DNA from 4 places in the Paenibacillus intestini genome. Region 1 is predicted to be linked to each of the others. Evidence: predicted binding sites of a transcription regulator. Region 1 holds the regulator's gene; each other region holds the start of a gene.
What was found. Region 1 encodes Rex, which represses fermentation and respiration genes when NADH is low (regulators of the CRP and FNR family bind a similar motif). Its sites were predicted from a motif close to TTGTGAAATATTTCACAA; they were not measured.
Positions count from the first base shown of each region.

Region 2: J2T16_RS14880 (cytochrome ubiquinol oxidase subunit I) is a predicted target of Rex. The motif match lies at 3,411-3,428, and genes of this name have one in related genera.
Region 3: adhE (bifunctional acetaldehyde-CoA/alcohol dehydrogenase) is a predicted target of Rex. The motif match lies at 2,887-2,904, and genes of this name have one in related genera.
Region 4: nirB (nitrite reductase large subunit NirB) is a predicted target of Rex. The motif match lies at 3,896-3,913, and genes of this name have one in related genera.

Region 1 is NZ_JAURUN010000001.1:66,366-72,022, forward strand. It holds gene dinG (ATP-dependent DNA helicase DinG) at 1-2,448, shown strand, start outside; gene J2T16_RS00385 (redox-sensing transcriptional repressor Rex) at 2,667-3,323, shown strand; gene J2T16_RS00390 (amidohydrolase) at 3,307-4,614, shown strand; gene J2T16_RS00395 (hypothetical protein) at 4,659-5,189, shown strand; gene J2T16_RS00400 (hypothetical protein) at 5,522-5,657, shown strand, end outside.
Region 2 is NZ_JAURUN010000004.1:386,019-391,675, reverse strand. It holds gene J2T16_RS14895 (glycosyltransferase family 4 protein) at 1-920, opposite strand, end outside; gene J2T16_RS14890 (glycosyltransferase) at 922-1,848, opposite strand; gene J2T16_RS14885 (hypothetical protein) at 1,848-3,179, opposite strand; gene J2T16_RS14880 (cytochrome ubiquinol oxidase subunit I) at 3,552-4,967, shown strand; gene cydB (cytochrome d ubiquinol oxidase subunit II) at 4,954-5,657, shown strand, end outside.
Region 3 is NZ_JAURUN010000003.1:750,854-756,510, forward strand. It holds gene J2T16_RS12630 (hypothetical protein) at 59-787, shown strand; gene J2T16_RS12635 (hypothetical protein) at 982-1,698, shown strand; gene J2T16_RS12640 (Crp/Fnr family transcriptional regulator) at 1,840-2,556, opposite strand; gene adhE (bifunctional acetaldehyde-CoA/alcohol dehydrogenase) at 2,985-5,597, shown strand.
Region 4 is NZ_JAURUN010000003.1:367,968-373,624, forward strand. It holds gene J2T16_RS10870 (formate/nitrite transporter family protein) at 144-926, opposite strand; gene nirD (nitrite reductase small subunit NirD) at 987-1,313, opposite strand; gene nirB (nitrite reductase large subunit NirB) at 1,377-3,806, opposite strand; gene J2T16_RS10885 (metal-dependent hydrolase) at 4,079-4,786, shown strand; gene J2T16_RS10890 (hypothetical protein) at 5,062-5,382, opposite strand; gene J2T16_RS10895 (M42 family metallopeptidase) at 5,585-5,657, opposite strand, start outside.

The sequences.
Region 1 (5,657 bases):
GGATTTGAACATGACCGGCCTCATCAGGCTGACAGTGATGCACTGGCAACAGCTCATGTTTTGCTCAAATGTCTCGATGAACTTAGAGAGCTGCCGTTAATTACAATTCAGCGGCTTAGCGACCTGTTTGCACCAGAAGACAGTGATCTGGGATGGTTTTTCGACGGACTACGTGCGGAGAAGGAAGCAGAACCGATTCAGGACCTGGATGGGCATACCTATTACCGTCAGCTGGCGCTTAACGTTAGTGACTGGACGGAAATTGGAGCTCCTCGGGATGAAAGAGAAGCGAATCCGCTGGACGGTGTGACCTTTGATCAGTTTATGGATCAGGTGCGCGCCAACCTCAAAGAGACACTGGATCATTATGAAGAGCGTGAAGCACAGACACAGATGTTTGGCAGCGTGCGGCAGGCACTGGATGAAGAGAAACATCTTTTGCTGGAAGCCGGAACGGGAACAGGGAAATCCCTGGGATATTTGTTACCTGCTATTTATGAAAGTGTAAAACAAGAACAGAAGGTGATGGTAAGCACTCACACCATTAACTTGCAAGAACAACTGCGCGAACGGGATATTCCGATGCTGACGCAGGTGGTTCCTTTTCCGTTCAAAGCTTCCGTGTTCAAGGGGAGAGGCCATTATCTCTGTCTACGCAAATTCGAACACAAAATCAACAAACGTGAATTTGCTACGCCGAAAGAGGATTACTTCACGGCAGCACAGATGATTGTGTGGCTCACACAAACCGAAACGGGTGACGATGAAGAATTGAACCTCAGTGCACGCGGAGGAGATTTCTGGGAAACGGTGCAGAGCGAGTCCGAGTCTTGTCTCGGTAGATCCTGTCCGTGGTTCCGCAAGTGCTTCTATCATCGTGCGAAACATGAGGCGGGACTTTCTGATATTGTGATTACCAATCACTCCAAACTGTTTACAGACGTGAAGGCTGCTCATCAGCTGTTGCCAGCTTATGAAAGTCTGGTCATTGATGAAGCGCACCATCTTGAAGATGTAGCGGGTAAACATTTGGGGCTTCACATGAAGTATTTTACGCTCGTACACACACTGACCCGTTTGTTCAAAGATAGTCGTAATGGTCAGCTTCCCATGCTTCGCTCTCAGTTGTCAGGGCACGAGAACGGTGTACAGTGGGGTTCAATGGTGGATCAGATGTTTCCTCTCGCCGTGGAAGTGAAGGAAATGTGGGATCGTCTGAGCGATGCTCTGTTTGGTCTTTTGCCTGAACGGAGTGATGCTTCTCCAGGGGAGACCGGACAGTTCTCGCTGCGGCTTAAAGCGTCTCAGAAGCCTGCCAAGTGGCAGGAGTTGCAGGATTTGGAGAACCAGATCTATGTGACATTGGGTGATTTGGTTCGTAAGGGTGACAAACTGTTGCTCGAAGTAAAAGAAGATCAGGATGATTATCAGTCCGACAGTCTGATCACTGATATCACCGGGCTCTTGAAAGATCTGACGACGATGAAGGAGAATTTAAGATTCTTCATGCGTATGGATGATGCCAAGACCGTGTACTGGATGGAGGCCAGCGGACAGTTCCGTAGCAAGTCACTCCAGCTATACGCTGTTCCGGTTGATGTGAGCGCGCAATTGAAAGAGATGTTTTTCGATAAAAAGAAAAGCGTTGTGCTTACATCGGCTACGCTGTCGGTGGATAAGTCATTCCAGTTCATGATTGAGCAACTGGGTTTGCAGGAAGCTGCCGACAATAATCGGCTTCTGACCTCGATGCTACCTTCCCCATTCAATTATCGGGAACAAGCTTTGTTAGTAATCCCGCGGGATTTCCCGAGTCTGAAGGGGAGCGTAGGGGACGCGCACTTTGTACAGATGCTGGTGCACTCTCTTGCTGAGACGGCGATTGCAACTCAAGGACGTATGATGGTGCTGTTTACCTCTTATAAAATGCTTCGACAAGTCTATGAACCACTGAAAGAGGCTTTGTCCGGGAATGACATCTCGTTACTGGGGCAAGGTGTTGACAGCGGGAATCGTTCGAAGTTGACCCGACGCTTCCAGGATGCCAAAGCAGCAGTCCTGCTGGGTACGAGTAGCTTCTGGGAGGGCGTGGATATTCCGGGTGAAGCGCTGACCTGTCTTGCGATTGTGAGACTGCCTTTCCAGCCGCCTAACCATCCGCTTCTGGAAGCGAAGAGTGAACTGTTGCAAGAGCAGAAGAAGAATCCATTCATGAAGCTGTCTGTGCCACAGGCAGTCATTCGCTTCAAGCAGGGCTTCGGCCGACTCGTTCGGACAGGCAAAGATCGCGGAATCGTCATTGTGTATGATACGCGTGTAATTGAAGCTTATTACGGCAAGTACTTCCTGTATTCGCTACCGGGACCAAAGATGGAGCATATGCTGACAGAACAGATGGTTCCCCGTATTGCTGAATGGTTAGATCGACCTGCAGAAACTCAAAAATAATTACGATGTAAAGCTATAACATTGCATTGGACTTCACCATGGCGTTAAACTTTGAAGAAGACTTCACAAAGTTCGAACAGGGCAGCGCTTTAATGAACTTATATTCCTAATAATTCGGGCATTCTGTATGAGGACATCATGCATGGATATTGCATGTATACAGAATGCTCATCTTTTCAATATTTATTTAATCGTGGCGATGGTAAGGGGGAGCAAGGATGAAATCGGATAAAATATCAGAAGCGGTAGTACGGCGTCTGCCTGTATATTTGCGTTATTTAAACGAGTTGGTTCAGCGTGAGGTGACAACGGTTTCCTCGCAGGAACTAGGACAGCGACTGGATTTGAATCCAGCTCAAATCCGTAAAGATTTAGCTTATTTCGGTGATTTTGGTCGTAAAGGAATCGGGTATGATGTGTCTTACCTGATCGAGAAGATTCGTCACATTTTGAAAATTGATCAGCAAATTAATGTGGCTCTGGTAGGGGCCGGTAATCTCGGACATGCCTTATCGAATTATAATGCTTATTTGAAGGACAATATGAAAATTGTCGCTATTTTTGATGCGTTTGGGCCTAAGATTGGCAGTAAAATTAATAGCCTGACGGTCAAACCTATGGAAGAACTTACAGAAGCGGTTCAGAAAGATAACATCCGTATCGGGATCATCACGGTGCCGGACACGGAAGCTCAGAATGTTGCCGATCAACTGATTGAATCGGGTATTGAGGCGATCCTGAATTTTGCACCGACGATTCTAAAAACGCCTTCACATGTGCGGATTCATCATGCAGACTTTACAACGGATTTGCTCAGTTTGGCTTATTATTTGGAGAACGGGAAGGAAGATGAGCTTGATGACAACAACGAATAAATGGGTAATCCAAAATGGTAAATTTGCTGTAAATGAAGGTGCCAATTGGACTGTGATTCAAGGGTATATGGTCGTTGAAAATGACAAGATTGTGCATATTGGTGAGACGCTGCCGGATGGTGACGAGAACCTGCCTAAAGTGGATGGAAAAGGACTGCTCTTCCTGCCGGGTCTGATCAATACGCATGGTCATGCGGCAATGTCTCTGCTTCGAGGTCATGGTGATGACCTGGCATTGCAAGTGTGGTTACAAGAAAAAATGTGGCCAATGGAAGCCAAAATGACTTCTGAGGACGTGTATTGGGGAGCATCCCTTTCGGTGCTTGAGATGTTAAAAGGCGGAACAACAGCTTTCCTGGACATGTATGACCACATGGATCAGGTAGCAAAAGTGGTTGAACAGTCAGGAGCAAGAGCTGCGCTGGCTCGCGGTGTCATTGGACTGTGCTCCGAAGAAGAGCAGATGCGAAAGCTCGAAGAGTCCGCTGCGTTTGCGCGTGAATGGAATGGACAGGCGGATGGACGCATCACAACCGTAATCTCTCCGCACGCGCCTTACACATGCCCTCCAGATTACATAGAGAAGCTTGTTCAAGTTGCGCATGATCTAAACCTGCCTCTCCATACGCACATGTCAGAGACGCTTCGTGAAGTGGAGCAGAATGTATCAGATTACGGCATGCGTCCAGTGGCACATTTGGAGAAGCATGGCTTTTTCTCACGTCCTTCACTCGTAGCGCATGCTGTGCATCTCAACGATGAAGAGATCGAGATCTTGGCACGTCATGATGTCGCTGTATCCCATAATCCGGGTAGTAATTTGAAGCTTGCATCGGGTGTAGCTCGTGTTCCCGCTTTGTTGAAAGCAGGAGTTACTGTATCTTTAGGAACAGACGGACCGGCAAGCAACAACAATCTGGATATGTTTGAGGAAATGAGACTTGCAGCTTTAATTCATAAAGGAGTATCCGGTGATCCTACCGCCGTACCTGCCGGGGAAGCGTTGCTTCTTGGAACAGCTTACGGTGCGAAGTCCATCTTCCTGAACGATACTGGAGTTTTGAAAGTTGGTAAAAAGGCTGATTTTATTGCACTCAACATTGAACAGGCTCACTTCTATCCACACACGGATTTGATTTCACATGCAATTTACTCGGCTTCGGCGAAAGATGTGGAACATGTATGGGTAGATGGCAAACAAGTCGTAAAACATGGTGAATGTTTAACACTGGATGAAGAGCGCATTTTGCGGGAATCCCAGTTGGCCTTTGATCAATTGCTTGCGCGTTAAGAGGCAACTTCAATGCGCACTTTTAGGGAAAGGAAGTTCAACTCTTGAAGAAAAAAAAGAAGTGGATATGGATATCGCTGCTCATTCTCGTTCTGATCTTGATTGGGCTTCAGCGATATTACGTCTATGTCACGCAGGATCAGCGGCAGGAAGAAGCATTGGCGATTGAATCGGCACAGAACCAGCTGGGCATTACAGCACCTGATGAACTGCGGAAGTACGTGTGGGGCGAAAAGAGTGGCGCTGACAACATATACTGGACGATGACAGCTAAAAACAAAGATAATCAGGACATTATGATCTGGGTTAAGTTTGATAATAACAATCAGCCTGTACAAGGCGCGGCAGGTGTGCACAGTGAGTTATTGCAGAACGGGATGACCGAAATGCAGATTCGCAACCGTTTCAGCTCAGATGTTCCAGGCGGTGAGATCAAACGGATCATGCCAGGTGTTGTGAACAATATCTATGTGTGGCAAGTGTACTATGACGATGATACGCATAACTATTATCGCTTTTACCGATTTAGCAACGGAGAGCAAGTCGATCTGGTATATACGTTACCGAACAGCTGACTTCATACATCTTCTTCCATTATGATGATGAATAAAACGGTCAATTCATAGATAGTTGCACATAACAATAAGCCAAAAAACCGGCAGACGGGATACCGACTGAACCGGTTTTTTGCATTCCAACCATTGAACATCAAATGAAATAGTTAAAATTATTAATTTATTCATATTTTCGCCTTCGAAATTGTATATACGATGTGATATACTCAGATATGTACTGAAGTTAACGAACAACGCAAATAAATCTGCAATAAACGTTGCAGACATGATGTACAGCTAAATATACAAGCCTGTAGATTAAGGACGGGCTCATTTTGGGAGGGGTAATTCATTTGAAGCTGAAAGTATTGCCTATTGTTCTAACCGCCGTAGTTTCTGCCGTCCTGTTGTTTGGAGGTTGGTTCATATACCGTCAAGTAGCCGTACAGAGTCCGATTGAAAAGATGGTTACTCAGTACGAAGGTGTTA
Region 2 (5,657 bases), on a different contig from region 1:
ATCATAGGAATAATACCGCGCTCGCTACTGATGCGGCGTGGATATAGAATGCGGATTGGACGTGGGACTGGTACATCCACAGCGTTGTTCGTATGACCCTGACCTTGATGAGGAGTGATTTCCGCAAACCCGTTTTCGAAAGAAACAGCATCAGCGCCGGAGTCTTCACTTTGCTCTCGCTTAAAATTCTTCGTTCTGGCTTTTTCTCCTGAACTGCGATATAACTCTGAATCATTAAGGCCTGCTGTATGATGATCTGCTGCATCCTCTTTGTATTCCTGAACAAGGGTGTCTTCATGTTCAGCCTGAAGTGCGGTGTCTCTTTTCCATGCCGTCATCCATTCCTCTTCATGCTGCGGTGTGAGCATCCTGCTTGGCGGAGCCGGGATGAAATAAGAGGTGTCCACTGCGTTGGGAATCAGCACAATTTGTTCTGAATCGGTATACATACAAGCTGCCCTGCAGAAAGTCTGGAAATGAGAGTCTACCGAAACGATGCGAACCAGTCCGTCCAGCGCGAGCTGAATGTGATCGGCAACCTGGCGTTTCGTCTCAAGCGGCAGACGGGGGCGATCCCAATTAATGCCATGGCATATTCCGAGACTGCCAGGTTTATAGGTGATGGGTTGCCACAGGCAACTGGCATAGATGATTGGACCGCGAGCGGCTGCGGCCATCCGGTCAAAAGCTTCCGGTACATTTTCCATGTCGTAATCGTAACCATAGACGTCGATCTGTTCGGTTCGGGTCTGGAATGATTCGAAATAGGACAGCTGGTGTACCTCGGGAATATGTCCGAGTCCGCGGATGACACTGCATAGATCGAGAATATAACGTTCCAGCCCGCCGCCAAATACCCGGCCAAACTCCCGGTTGTAACCATCGGTAAAACTATGGGTCAGTATGCTGACCACACCCATATTACGACTCCTCCTTCCAAGGGAGCAGGCGCGGTTCAGGGTCCAGAATGGACTCATACTGCGCTGGGTTGCCCCATTCCCCATGCGGATCAATACGTTTGTAACGTAAATATTTGCGTACCCGATCCTCCAAACTTCCAGCCCAGCCGAGATGCTGAACTTTCAGTTCAGTGCATACCCCTGGTAACACGGTGCAGGACGCGGGAAGACGAGGAACATGGTGATTCTGTTGCGGGTAAAAGTAAGGATAGCCCGGCATATAACGGACAAGGGAGGCAGTGTGACGTTTGTGCATGGACCACAGCTCATCCTCCCGATAATGTGTTCGGCAACCCCACATATCGTAGAATCGGAAGGCAAACCAGTCTGCGTAGTCCTGATCAATGAGTTTGCGCATTGCCTTTTTGGCTTCAGCACTGTATAGTTCATCGGCATCTACCGAGAGAAGCCAGTCTGGATCTGTACTGACTGCAGCTTGCCATAACGTGTTGCGAAGGCGCCATTCTTCGGCAAACAATGGCTTCTCTAACACATCAAGACGAACTACTTTTGGGAAAGCTCTGCATATTTCCGGTGTTCCATCTGTACTGGCATCATCCACAATGACGATTTCATCCACGAATTCACTCAGATTTTGCAACACTTCTTCCAGATAACGTCCTTGCTCATTACGTACCTGAAGCATAGCAGTCAGCTTGTTGTTTTTATTTTTGCGCACCCGACGCACGGGAGAGTTTTGTTCGTACGCGTCTACCTCTACATCACGGCTCGCGGAAGAATTCGTTTCCTCTTCGATCCGTGAGTTAATGATGCGATGAACTTGACTTGAGAAGCTTTGGCTTTGGGCTTCGGAACTCGAAGTCGATTGAAGTGAATCATGCATAACGGGCCTACTTCCAGGGGTTCTGCGCTTCTTCGGGTCTATCATTAAGGCACCTCCCCAAGCAACTGCTGTACGGCTTGATCGAGCAGCTCCAGTTCCATAATCCGAGCTAAGGCCTCTTCATCCTCCACAGCTGTCTCCAGAAACAGCCTTACCGCACCGTGACGTTCCCCTCGAAGAGCCAGTGCCGTCCCGGATAGTTGTCGATATTGCAGAAGGCTGGTCGCATCCTGAATATCACTGGCATGAACGAGCGCGAGCGCATCCTCCACACACTCTGTTTCCTGATAGATACGGAACTTCCAATGCCTTGCCGTTTCCCCGCCAAGCTCATCCAGGACGCGCAGAGCACTGCCATAATCATCATTGATGCGCAGCAGTTCTGCTCGAACCAACTGTTCTTCTCCGGCTTCAAGCCAGCGGCACAATTGCTCATAATGATGACGTTCCTGCTCATTATTTGCACTGATGCCAAACACCTGTAGAGCTTCTTCAATCTGACCTGATCTCGCATAGATGGCGGAGAGGAACCGGTAATGAGACACCACACAATCCTGCCTTCCGTTGATGATAGCATGAGTGAATGCTTCCTTGAGTGAGGCGGCGGCACGTGAATCTTCCAGTAAATACTCATATGCGGACAGAAGAAACGAGATGGTTTCATGAGCACCTGTTTTGGCTCGGAGCTGTCTGTAGTAGTCGGCTCGCAAACGACATTGAAGCGTGGTAACGCGGTCTGGTTTACCAGTCAGTACCTGCTGAAGTGCATGCATAAAAAATATCTCATAATCGCGCAGTGGAATACGTGTACCGTCATAATGGATGTAACCGGCTGGTGAAGTGTCTTCTCCCCCTAGCCAGATGGCACGGGTACCTTGAAAGAGCAGCTTCATATACCGGGTTTCCGAGGATGTGGCCACTAGATCGGCAATGCCGACAAGTCTGGAGATATTGCTCTCCCAGAGTGGAGATGCAGCTTCATCTCCTACGGGTTCAGGCAATAGTGCAATACATAATTCAGGTTGTAGTGAAGCTACCGCTATAAGCCAGTATGGGTGTGCGACGATTGCAACTGTATGTGGTTCCTGTAATCGGTTCTCCGCTTCCGAAAGAGAGATCACCTGAATGGATTTTGGTAATTCTTCTTCCTCAGCCGTACGGCTACTGACATATAAGATCGTGCCTTCTTGAGCTGCAAATAAAGCAACGATGTCCGGGTAGGGGAAGGATAACCAGCCTCCTTTTCGCGGGAAAATCACATATTGAACGGCAAGATCTGTGGACACAGACAGGTCCATTGTTGCCTGTTTTATATCCTCTTCCTGCCTCTGTTTTGGCTTTGGATCCGCATCTGTTAACGGTTCAGCATGTTCCATTTGTAACTCACCACACCTTGATAAGGGATTTTTGGTATGTAAAAAGCCGCTGTAGCACTTCACATATCTCCGTCTGACACTAACATATGGGCATTTGTCTCCAAACATGAACAACTTCCATGAATACGTGCATCAGTCAAGACCAATCAGGCAACGAACAAGCCTGATAAATAGGCTTAATTTTATCTATTGTGTGACCGAGGTCACTTTTTTTACGTAAGAGGGACGAGTTAGTGATAATTATCACATGTGAAAATTAGGTAATCTGGCACAATACGTTCATCAACGTATTTGGAGGACAGACAGCGAAGAAGCCCGCTTCAAAGCCATTTACGTATCTTGCTAAAGCGAGCAGAAAGAAGGGGTAAAGGTATGGATCCGATTATGTTATCGCGTATCCAGTATGCACTTACAACGATTTTCCACTTTTTCTTCGTACCGCTATCCATTGGCCTCGTGCTGTTGGTAGCCATTATGGAGACGTTGTATGTTGCGAAGGGAAAAGAGATTTACAAAACGATGGCCAAGTTCTGGGGCAAGTTGTTCCTGATTAACTTTGCCGTCGGTGTGGTCACCGGTATTTTGCAAGAGTTCCAGTTCGGTATGAACTGGTCGGAGTATTCCCGCTTTGTTGGTGATGTCTTCGGTGCGCCGCTGGCGATCGAGGCTTTGCTGGCATTTTTTATGGAGTCCACATTTATCGGTTTATGGATATTCGGCTGGGATCGACTGTCCAAAAAAGTACATCTGGCTTGTATCTGGCTTGTATTTGTCGGCACATTCCTGTCAGCGGTGTGGATTCTGGCAGCGAACTCGTTTATGCAACATCCCGTTGGATTCGCCATCAATAATGGCCGGGCGGAGATGAATGACTTCTTTGCACTCATTACAAATGGACAGTTTCTCGTTGAATTCCCGCATACGATTTTTGGTGCGTTAATGACGGGAGCCTTTGTCGTGACGGGCATTAGTGCTTATAAGTTAATGAAAAAGAAGGATGTCGAAGTATTCCGCAGATCCTTTAACATCGCGGTTATTATCGGTCTTGTCTCCTCGCTGGGCGTGGCCTTCTCAGGGCACTTCCAGGCTCAATATCTGGTGGAAACACAGCCGATGAAGATGGCTGCAAGTGAGGGAACCTGGACAACAACTGAAGACCCGGCACCGTGGACGGTTATCGCTTCCATTGACCCGGATAAACAGGAGAACTCCGGTGAGATCAAAATCCCTGGATTACTCAGTTATCTCTCTTATAGTAAATTTTCCGGTAGTGTCAAAGGCATGAAAGAACTGAATGCCGAGTACCAGCAAACGTATGGACCCGGAGATTACATTCCACCAGTGCGAACCACATTCTGGAGCTTCCGTGTCATGATTGCTGCAGGCGGCTTGATGATTCTGCTTGCGATGTATGGTACATATCTGGCTTGGCGCAAGAAGCTGGAAGTGGCGAAACCCTGGTTTATGCGTCTGATGGTCTTTGCGATCTCCCTGCCGTTTATTGCGAATTCAGCAGGATGGATTATGACTGAAGTCGGAAGACAGCCATGGACGGTGTTCGGGTATATGACGACCGAGGCAGGTGTGTCACCTAATGTTTCCGCAGGAATGATTTTGTTCTCCACGATTGCCTTTACTGCGGCGTATACGGTTCTTGGCATCGTGATGGTGTATCTGTTTGTACGCAAAATCAAAGCAGGTCCATATGCCGTCGATAAGTCAGACGAGCATGATGAGCCGGCTGATCCGTTTGGCGTAGATGGGGGGTATTCCGTTGTTACTAAGTGAGTTGTGGTTTGTACTGATCGCCGTATTGTTTATCGGTTTTTTCTTTCTCGAAGGATTCGACTTCGGGGTAGGGATGTCTACGGGTCTGATTGCCAAAACAGATCGTGAACGTCGTACATTAATCAATTCGATTGGGCCATTCTGGGATGGAAACGAGGTCTGGTTGCTGACCGCAGGCGGTGCCATGTTTGCGGCTTTCCCGCACTGGTATGCAACGCTGTTCAGCGGATTCTATCTGCCACTGGTGGTTGTGTTGCTGTTGTTGATTGGACGCGGCGTCGCCTTTGAGTTCCGCAGTAAAATGAAACAGCAGCGCTGGCGTAAAACATGGGACATTATTATCGTAGTGGCAAGTACTTTACTGCCATTCCTGTTTGGGGTTGTTTTTGCAACGTTGATGAAAGGTCTGCCCATTGATGAGCAAATGCAAATGCATGCCGGTTTCCTGGATATTGTGAATCCGTACACCGTTGTGGGTGGTTTGAGTGTAACGCTATTATGTCTGGTTCACGGGCTGTTATTTGCCTCCCTGCGTACCGTAGGTGAATTGAGAGAACGTGCACTTTATATGGCGAAAAAGTTGATGATACCGCTGGTTGCAGTGCTTGCGATATACGCATTATTGACCTATCTGATGACCGATGTGTTTGCTGTTCGTGGCTGGGCGCTCTGGATTATGGTTCTGCTTGG
Region 3 (5,657 bases), on a different contig from region 1:
TGTAGTATAATCTATAGAAAATGGCCGCAGACGGCCGGAGCGAAGGAGGCCACTTGTCATGAGAGAAGAAAGCTTATCCCGTGAAATACGCTACGGCAAACAAGATATTGCAGAACTTGAGAGCGCATCCATTCAGGTTCATCTGATTTATCAGAAAACGGCAGAACTGTTCAAACGCTCGGTTGATTCACCTTCGGGGAGTAATAATCCTGTCCACACAGACGTGGATTGGATGAACAGCGCTGGCTCAGGATCGTCTCCGGCGGTGCTGCAAAAATGGATCCAAGCGCCTAGTGGCTGGAAATGTATCGGCTGTGAACTGCGGTTACCAGATCGTGTATCTCATGCAAAACAACAAACTTACAACGACCGGCTCTGTCTGAAGGCCGGAAACGGTAAATTGGTTCAGATCGAAATGCTCATTCAGGCCGTGGTTTGGTCACAATACGAAAAAATCCGTATGTTTGCACCTTGGCTTGGTGATGAGCCGTTCTACACTGCGGAAGAACTGGAAGTTATTGCACGATATATTGTTCCGACGTATTTCTCGGATCGCCCATTGCATGAGCAGGGCAAAGTGTTCAAAATTCATCAGCCCTACGGTCATATTCCGTTGTATCAGGAATACGTAGATGCTCCGTCCTGCTGCGTACAGGTAGACGGTGCATTACTTGAAGGTCGTTTGCTTACTGGTGTTTTTGTATCCGATACTCAGACGTTTGGCCTTAATCCCTATGTGAAGGACGGCGACGGAGGTCGTACCTACATGCAGGCTTTTGTTCAATAGTGGTCGGGTCAAACGCATGGCTAATGCAGTATAAGGAGGGTCTGCTTGCAGGCTCTCCCTTTTTTGATGGTAGGTGCGTAAACAGGGAAAGGACAAAAGTAACGGCTTTGACACTGTTTTTTATCAAAGAATGTGCCATAATAAAGGGTATGGACAACAGGGTGAATGATTTTACGCAGGGTGGTGTTACCTACATGATGAAGAAAATTCCCGGTTACATAGGTCTATGTATGCTTGTTCTCGTCATTTTGACGGGGTGTACCAGAGAGACACAGCCTTCCGAACAGCCGGTTGTCTCAGAGAAAGATTCAGCCAATACGATTACGGTTGCCATTGATGGCAGTACTTTTTTACCTGATGCGACGAAGTCCATCAAACGAGATTTCAGTGAAGGCTTGACGCTCAAAAAAGCTTTGCTGAACAGCGGGCTGGTTGATTTTACGGCAGACGGAAAACGGATCCAGTCTGTGGGTGAGGTTTCTCTTGATTCGTCTCTGAGTTGGGCAGTGAAGCTGAACGGTAAGGATATTGCTCCAGAAAAGTGGGATACCGAGCTTCATGCTAAGGATGAAGTCATTATATACGTCAAAGCTGCTGACAGCGGGGGAGAAGGTGTCGCATATCAGACAACCCTGCTTAAAGTGAGCGGTGGTAGCGTGGAACCAAATCTGAATCGGCAGTATGCCGGTATTTATGTGCAAGAATGCACTGTTCGTGACGTATTAAAATCCAGTGGAGTTGTGCGTCTGTCGGAGAATAACAAGTTTGTTGTTGCCGTTGAGAATGTTATGCCTCGGACGAATCAGCGCTGGGTAATCAAGGTCAATGATAAAGAGTTAATGGAGAATGGATTGGATATGAAATTAAATCCACGGGATGCGGTGAAGCTTGAACTTGTCAACGCATCCTGAGCACATACAAGGAAATACGAAAAGCCCAATGTTGATAATAATCAAATTTGGGCTTTTTACTGTATGATGAACTCTTTAAACAGTCGTGACAGCAAGTGAAAGGCCCGCTACCTGAGGTCAAGCTATTCATTTAACATGACGTCAAATGCGGCAAATTTCATTCGGGCACAATTCGCAGTGGCAAATGCCCTGCAACATTTTCAGGTCTTTGATCACAATCATACCATTGTCATATTCAATGGCATCTTTTTTGCGAAGGTCACTGAGCATGCGGTTTACACTTTCACGGGTAGCGCCAATCATATTGGACAGATCCGTGTGGGTAATTTTTTTATGAATCATCACATGATCTCCGTGCGCCTCTCCATACGAATTGGATAGCCTGATCAAGGTAGAACAGAGTGCCCCAGGTTTACCGTACAACATCAAATCCCGGAACTTTGTTTGGGTTAAACGATGATGAATGCCCATCCACTTCATGAAATCAATCGCAAAGTCACAATGCTGACAGATCAACATTTCCAGGTCCTTGTGTTCCAGCACACCAATCTCGCTGTCCTCCAGTACTTCCGCCGAGAAGCTGTGTCTGGAGCCAAAGAACGGATCGGCCTGACCAATCATATCGCCTGTCTGGTACATGTACATGATCAGTTCCTTGCCCTCGTCGGTGGATTTCGTGATCTGTGCACGTCCCCGTTTCATATAATAAAGTTTGTCAGAGACGTCACCTTCCCAGTACAGATGTGTTCCTTCCGGGTAGGTTCGGTCTTTCATCGTTACGAGCAGATGATTAAAATTCACTTCCGAGAAACAGTTGGTGTTTCCGCGTTTTTCCAGTACGTTTGTTAGTTCTCCCATACGTTGATCTCCCCTTTATCTCCCCGGTCTGGCGAGTGCAGCTACATGTTGCCCCCGAGGTTCGCCGCAAACTGTGCCATCCTGATCTGGGCATCTCGGCCGTGTGGAGGTACGGTACAAATTGCGGTGGTTCAATTTTTAAGTTCAGTATATACCTAATCTTACCGTTTGAGGGGCATGGAAAGCATTTAAAAATGGCGAAATTTCAAACATTGTGATTAAATTCACTTTTCGAGGGGAAGGATGAGGCTGTTGGTCTACTATTTTAAATAGAAACTGAAATATGACTTCTAAGGGGAGGTTAAAAACTTAACTAAAATTTGTCATACTTTGTGAAAAAAATCACATAATATATCTTTTCCCCATGGTACGATGTGCATGTAAAGAAGAGAGACAAACCAATACGAACCTTTAGGAGGATGAGGGAGATGGCTGTAAAAAATGAAGTCGCCCCAACAAAAGAACCGACAGCAGGTCAGTATATTCAAACGTTAATTGATAAAGCGAACAAAGCACATGCAGCATTCATGTCCATGGATCAGGAGCAAATAGACCGGATTGTGCAGGCAATGGCGCTTGCGGGACTGGATAAACATATGATGCTCGCCAAAATGGCCGTGGAAGAAACGGGACGCGGTGTATATGAAGATAAAATTATTAAAAATATATTCGCAACAGAGTATGTTTATAACAGCATTAAATATGAAAAAACAGTAGGCGTTATCGAAGACAATGAATATGACAGCTTCCAGAAAATTGCGGAGCCGGTTGGTATTATCATGGGGATCACACCGGTAACCAACCCGACATCAACAACGATGTTTAAAGCACTGATTGCCATCAAAACACGTAATCCGATCATCTTTGGTTTCCACCCTTCCGCACAGAACTGTAGCCGCGAGGCCGCGAAAATTTTGCTTGAAGCTGCTGTGAAAAACGGTGCTCCAGCCGACTGTATCCAATGGATTGATGATCCATCCATGGATCGTACGAACGCATTGATGAATCACAATGATGTGGCTCTCATCTTGGCGACAGGCGGATCAGCGATGGTACGGGCAGCATACAGCTGTGGTAAACCGGCACTGGGCGTAGGACCAGGTAACGTGCCTTGCTTTATCGAGAAAAGTGCAGATATCAACCAGGCGGTAACGGATTTGATTCTGTCGAAGTCTTTTGACAATGGTATGATCTGTGCGTCCGAACAAGCGGTCATTATTGAAGAACCCATCTTCGATCAAGTGAAAAAGAAAATGATTACGAACGGCTGTTACTTTGTGAACAAAGAAGAGGCAGCCAAACTGACAGCAGGTGCAATCAACGCAGAGAAATGTGCGGTTAACCCGACCATTGTAGGTCAGTCCGCTGTGAACATTGCCAAAATGTGCGGTATTGAAGTACCGGCAGGTACTAAAATTCTGGTAGCCGAGATTGAAGGTGTAGGCACCAAATTCCCATTGTCTGCTGAGAAACTGAGTCCGGTGCTGGCATGTTACAAAGTTAAATCTGCAAAAGATGGTATTGAGCGTGCGGCAGAAGTGGTTGCTTTTGGTGGTATGGGTCACTCCTCTGTCATTCATTCGAACAATGAAGAAGTGATCAATCAATTTGCGGATCGCCTGCAAACCGGACGGATTATCGTGAACTCCCCTTCAACACATGGCGCAATCGGAGATATCTATAATACCAACATGCCATCGTTGACACTGGGTTGTGGATCGTACGGACGTAACTCGACATCTTCCAACGTAACTGCTGTGAACCTAATCAATGTGAAAAGGGTGGCTCGCCGTACCGTGAATATGCAATGGTTCAAAGTGCCGAACAAAGTCTACTTCGAAAAAGGGGCAACTCAATACCTTGCCAAAATGCCGGACATTACTCGCGTAGCGATTATTACAGATGCCATGATGGTCAAACTCGGATATGTGGAAAAAGTAGAGCATTATCTGCGTCAACGTCAGACACCGGTAGCGATTGAAGTCTTCTCAGAAGTTGAGCCGGATCCATCAACAACAACAGTAGACCGCGGTACAGCCATGATGGAACGCTTCCAGCCAGACTGTATTATCGCACTCGGTGGCGGGTCACCAATGGATGCTGCCAAAGCGATGTGGTTGTTCTATGAATATCCGGATACAGAGTTCAACAACCTGAAACAAAAATTCATGGATATCCGTAAACGGATTTACAAATACCCAAGACTCGGATCAAAAGCGAAATTCGTAGCCATCCCGACAACATCAGGTACAGGTTCGGAAGTCACATCGTTTGCGGTAATTACGGATAAAGAGCATGGCAACACCAAATATCCGCTCGCTGACTATGAATTGACACCAGACGTAGCGATTGTTGACCCTGAGTTCGTATACAGTTTGCCAAAAACGGCAGTAGCCGACACCGGTATGGACGTATTGACACATGCGATTGAAGCGTACGTATCCGTTATGGCGAATGACTACACAGACGGTCTGGCAATCAAAGCCATCCAACTGGTGTTCCAATACCTGGAGCAATCGTCACTGCAAGGTGACAAACTGGCACGTGAGAAAATGCATAATGCTTCCACGATTGCCGGTATGGCTTTTGCCAACGCGTTCCTGGGCATTAACCACAGCTTGGCGCATAAATGGGGAGGTCAATATCACACCGCACACGGACGCACCAATGCCATCCTATTACCACACGTTATTCGTTACAATGCGAAAAAACCGACGAAATTTGCATCGTTCCCGAAATATTCGCACTTTGTGGCCGATGAGCGGTACGCCGAAATCGCACGTATTCTCGGATTACCAGCACGTACAACCGAAGAAGGCGTGAACAGCTTGATCAAAGCCATCCGTGATCTGAACAAAAAACTGGGCATCGAGGAATCGTTCCAGGAGATCGGCTTTGACGCGAAAGACTTCGAATCGCGTGTAGACTACTTGGCAGATCGTGCCTTCGAAGACCAATGTACAACAGCGAATCCAAAACTGCCGCTGGTCACTGAACTTGCCGATGTGTACCGCAACGCTTTCTATGGCAAATTTGAATAACAAGCAACATAAATTACAACTTAGTACTTCAAGTTAAGGCAAGTGATTCAGGGGTTCTCC
Region 4 (5,657 bases), on a different contig from region 1:
AAGGAAGATCAAAAAGCCATGTGGGATGCTGAATCAGATTCAGTATCTCACATGGCTTTGAGTATATGTGAAAGTAAGGATATCTTGTATTCATGAAACTATTGATAGTAATACTATCAGGAACATAGTCTGCAGGAGGTGTATTATGCTTTTTTGCGTACCGGTGAAGTGTACCAGTAGGCCATACCAACAAACAGGGCGCCGCCGATGATGTTACCAAGTGTGACCGGAATCATATTGTGGAACCAACCAGCCAGCGAGATCGTATCCGGGTGGTTAGGCAACAGCCACGCCAGGGACAGGAGGGTCATGTTGGCTACACTGTGCTCATAACCGCTTGCGATAAAGGCATACAGACACCACCAGATGAGAACCAGTTTGGCGATATCTTCTTTGGAGCGGGCAGACATCCAGATGGCTAGACATACGAGCCAGTTACAGAGAATGCCGCGGAAGAAAAGCTCAGTTACTGGAGCACTCATTTTTTTGGCAGAAACAACGAACAGAAGATGCTCCGGGGTGGCTGCTTTGAACAGACCGCTCCCTACAATCAGCAGGCTGAGCAGGACGGCACCGATCAAGTTGCCGAGAAAAACAAGTCCCCAGTTTTTTAGCGTATCATTCACTGTGGTTCGTCCGGCGAGTGTGCTCATCGTAAAAAACATGTTGTTCCCTGTGAACAGTTCTGACCCGGCAAAGATCACCAGCGTCAGGGCGAGTCCGAAGGACATGCCCATCAGCATCGTTTGCAGTGGTGAGTGTGCGGCAAGCAGCGGAGCCCCGATACTAAAAATCAGGATAATGCCGAGCCCCACATATGCGCCTGCCATTAAGGCAGCGACCATGTAACGTGGCAAACTTGCATTCATCTGATCTCTCTTTTTGACGGCAGCTTCAATAATTCCTTCAACACTTGGTGTATACATCACGGTTTCCCCCATTAGTCAACATCAATCGCAATCCCCATTGTTACGGTAGAGCAGAGGTTATACAGCAATCCAGACCTGGTCATTCTCTACCTTGACCGGATACATCTGCACTTGACCGTTGTCTGGTGCTTGCACCTGACCTGTTGTCAAATCAATTTTCCAGTCGTACAGCGGATCATAGAGATAGTGTCCAGAGACAATGCCTTCCGCCAGCGGCCCACCCTTAGGGTGGGGGTTATGGTTGTCAGCAGCAAAGATGGTGCCATCCGAAGCACGGAATACCGCAAGCTGCAGATCTTCGATCTCGACAACTCTGCCAATGCGTGGCAGAAATTCATTTATAGCTCCAGCCGGGAAATACGTGCCTGTTTGTTTGGTTGTCATCGTAAACCACTCCTTTTGTATCAATTTGTTTCTCTATTTGAATCCCATATAATCTAATTTGGTTTATGGGCGAGCCGTAACTTCAATGCTATGGAACATTTTGCTTTGGCCTTCTTCATCACGAATCGCTTTTTGCCATGGTTCTTCCACCTGTGCAAGGGCAAACTCGATCCGTTCCATCAACGCTTTACGTTCCTCAACGTTATCCACAACAACCGAGCGGATGTGCTCCAGACCCATACGTTCTACCCATTCGGAAGTACGCTCCAGATAGTTACCTGTCTCGCGGTAGTACTGCATGATAGCTCCGCACAATTCGATCAGTTCATCATCGGTTTTGACTTTGCACAGCGAGTCAGCGAGCCTTGCTTTGATTCCGCCGTTACCACCGATGAAGATTTCCCAGCCGCCGTCATTGCCGACGATCCCGATATCCTTCGTACATGCTTCTGCACAGTTCCGAGGACAGCCGTTCACGGCATATTTGAATTTGGCTGGCAGATCGAGACGTTCAAATTTACGTTCGATTCTCGCACCCATGGCCATCGAATCCTGTGTGCCGAAGCGGCAGAATTGGGAGCCAACACATGTTTTAACCGTACGAAGCGATTTCGCGTAAGCGTAACCCGAAGGCATATCCAGCTCAGCCCATACTTTAGTCAAATCTTCTTTTTTGACGCCGATGAGATCAAGACGCTGACCGCCTGTCACTTTAACCGCTTTGATATCATATTTAACCGAAACGTCAGCGATCTTTTTCAGATCGGCTGGTGTCGTTACCCCGCCGTACATCCGAGGTACAACGGTGTATGTTCCGTCTTTTTGAATATTGGCGTTCATACGTTCGTTAACAAACCGGGATTCTTTTTCATCTTCGTGTGTGTCCGGATAAATCATGCCCAGATAGTAGTTGATGGCCGGACGACACTTCGAGCAGCCCTCAGGCTGGCTCCAACCAAGTACATTCATGACTTCCTTGCTCGTTTGCAAGCCTTTTTCCCGGATTTCAGCTACAATCTCATCCCGTCCGAGAGTTGTACAGCTGCAGATTCCCTGTTTGCCACCGGCAGTGAAATTATCTCCAAGCACGTATTGTAAAATCTGTTCAACCACTGGTTTGCATCCTCCGCAAGAGCGGGTTGCACCTGTGCAGGCTTTAATCTCGTCAACTGTAGTTAGACCCTGATTGGTGATGACATCCACGATGGCGCCTTTGGTTACGCCGTTACATCCACAAACGATCTCATCCACCGGCATCGTTTCAACAGACGTCGTTTTTTTATGACCGCCGCAACCTGTACCCATAAGGGAACTGTACAATTCATCTGTCATTTCAGTCTGGTTTTTGATCAGTTTCTGCAGTTCAGCGGAATCCGTAATGTCACCAAAGAGTACAGCACCTACCATTTTGTTGTCACGAAGCAGGATTTTTTTGTACGTTCGTTTCCAGTCGTCTTTTTGCGAAATTACGTTATGTTCCGGGCTATCAATGAATTCGCCAGTAGAGAAGACGTCTACACCCGAAATTTTCAATTTGGTGGATACAACCGAGCCTTCATACGGAGCTGTTTCGACTCCGCAAATATGTTTCGCAAGAATCATTCCTTGTTCAAACAGTGGCGCCACAAGTCCGTAACACACACCGCGATGTTCATTACATTCTCCGACAGAGTAAACGTCTTTCAGTGAAGTCTGCATGTAGTCATCCACGATGATACCTCGGTTGACTTCGATCCCACTCTCCCGAGCTACCGCTATATTCGGTTTAATACCAACCGCCATGACCACAAAATCAACATTCAGCACAGATTCGTCGGCAAAACGAATACCTTCAACCCGTTCACCACCCAGTAGTTCGGAAGTTTGAGCGCCCATTTTGAACTTGATTCCCTGACGTTCCAGTTCAGCTTTCAACATGGCAGAAGCCTGAGGATCGAGCTGGCGTTCCATCAGATCATCCATAAGATGCACAACAGTAACGTCCATACCGAGTTGCACAAGTCCCTTTGCAGCTTCCAGGCCTAGCAGTCCGCCCCCGATGACAGCTGCTTTTTTGTATGCTTTTGCAGCTTCCAGCATGATATTGCAATCGGCGATATCGCGGAAACCAACGACACCCTGCTTGTCATGTCCGGGTACAGGGAGGATGAAAGAATTTGACCCTGTTGCAATGATAATTTTGTCATACGGAGCACGGTGTCCATCTTCGGTTACTACTTCACGAGTCTCGGCATCAATGCGGGCAACCGTGGTTCCTGTGTGAAGCGTAATGCCGTAGTCCTCGTACCAGTGGAGATCATTAAGGACAATGTCATCCAGCGTTTTACTACCTTCAAGTACGTAGGACAACATAATACGATTGTAGTTAGGATAAGGTTCTGTACCAAAAACCGTAATATCAAAGCGTGAAGTTAATTTTAGAATTTGTTCCACCGTGCTGATTCCGGCCATACCATTACCGATGACGACTAATTTTTCTTTATTTCCGTTCATGTGTGTAGCCCTCCCTTGGATAAACCTGTACATTTACCAACATTTTTAATGGCTTATATTTGAATTATACATCGACTAACTCAATCATAATGTGATTTATTTCACTAATTACGATAGAACATTCATATTAAAATAAGTGTGATGACCGTCACGAAAACAAAAATATTTTTAGAAATGAGAAATACGAACTATTGTTCTTATTTTTGGTTCGAGGTATGATCATAGTGGGGTCGGTTACGTTCCCTATTTTCTCGAAAGGACGTTTTTGCATCATGATGGGAAGATCCCACCTGATTATCGGTACAGGCGTTTCACTTTCAGTGTTGCAACTCCTTGGAATGCAGGTTACTGCTCCGGCTGTAACCGTTGCACTAATAGGATCGTTGTTGCCAGATATTGATGAGCCTAATTCATTGCTGGTATCGAAAGCATTGCCGAGCAGTTTGATTCGACTGTTGCAGACGATTCTTTTGCCTGCGGCTGTGTTTGTGTATTTTTACGTTCCGGCCAAACCGTGGAATCTGCTACTTGCTGTATTCATTGGGCTTGTGTCGTTCCTGCCTTCGCGATCACTGCGTAAAGTATTGATGTTTGCCATTGGACTGGGCTTGGTCTTTTATGGTCATGCTTTTGCTCCGTGGAATCTGATTGCAGGCAGCCTGCTTATGCTGTGCACGACACTTACACACAGGGGCTTAACCCATACCTTGTATGGAACAGCTGTTTGGACGGGGTTACTGTACAGTACAACGCAGCAGCAAGGCCCAGAAATTTGGGTCGCTGGAGGTTCCGCTTATGCTCTTCATCTGCTTGCCGATTCCTTGACGAATCGGGGGATTCGTCCATTGCCGCCATTAAAACTGCGTATTCGGGCAAATCTGATGAGTACGGGAACCAAACATGGAGCAGTTGTAGAAAATGTCTGTGTAATCCTGACACTGATTTTGGCATGGTTTGCATTCTCGCCTTTATTTCTGTAGTACAACCACAAACGCCAGCCCATTATTTATGGACTGGCGTTCTGAAATCAAGAGCTTAACTTGAGTAGTCGCTATGTTGACACGTCTCGAAATCGCTGTTGTTTGATTACACATCAAGAACAAGCAAGTTAGACTTTAGTAGGTGTACCGCTAAGTGTATCGATATCTGTAGAACCAAAGGCTAGTAAAACAACAAGAATAAGTACAATTAGCATTTCGGCAAAACCGACTCCATCAAACTCAGACATCACAGCCACCTCTTTTCATGCTTGCATTTAGGAATTTATACGCTGCTGAAAAGCCTGAATGACATCGTTCAGGGTCATATCTCGGCCCGTTTCATCCAAAAATTGTACTAGTTTATCTGAATTAGAGGGTTCAATCTTTTGGAGTGTTTTATACTGGCCCACTAATTCTACAACTAATGTGGCTTCTCTAAACAGCGTGACCGCATCCACTCTTAATTTCCCGCTAACCAATAACGCGGCAACAATCAATTCAAGTTTTTTACCTTTTAAATTGCCACTCAGAAGGGTATTTGCGGCATTAGTTTTTCTGGAACCTTTATTTGATTTTCCGTTCCTTCCCATTGCCATACAAAGTTCCCCCGCTGTTTGATGTATTGGTTCTTCATCTTTAGTTAACTAACCTTCCATTATCATATCTTATGTATCTCGTGCTCAACATGTTCAAACGATCCATATATTTATGTGACAATTAAAAAAAGAGATACCCCAAAAAAGATTCAATGAGGTATCCCTATAGTTTAAAGCTTTAAATCGTTGAATTATGCCTATATCAAGCGTTATTAATAATGGTTTCCATCGTTGAACGATCGAGACCTTTCACGAGCTTCACAATTAATTCTTTA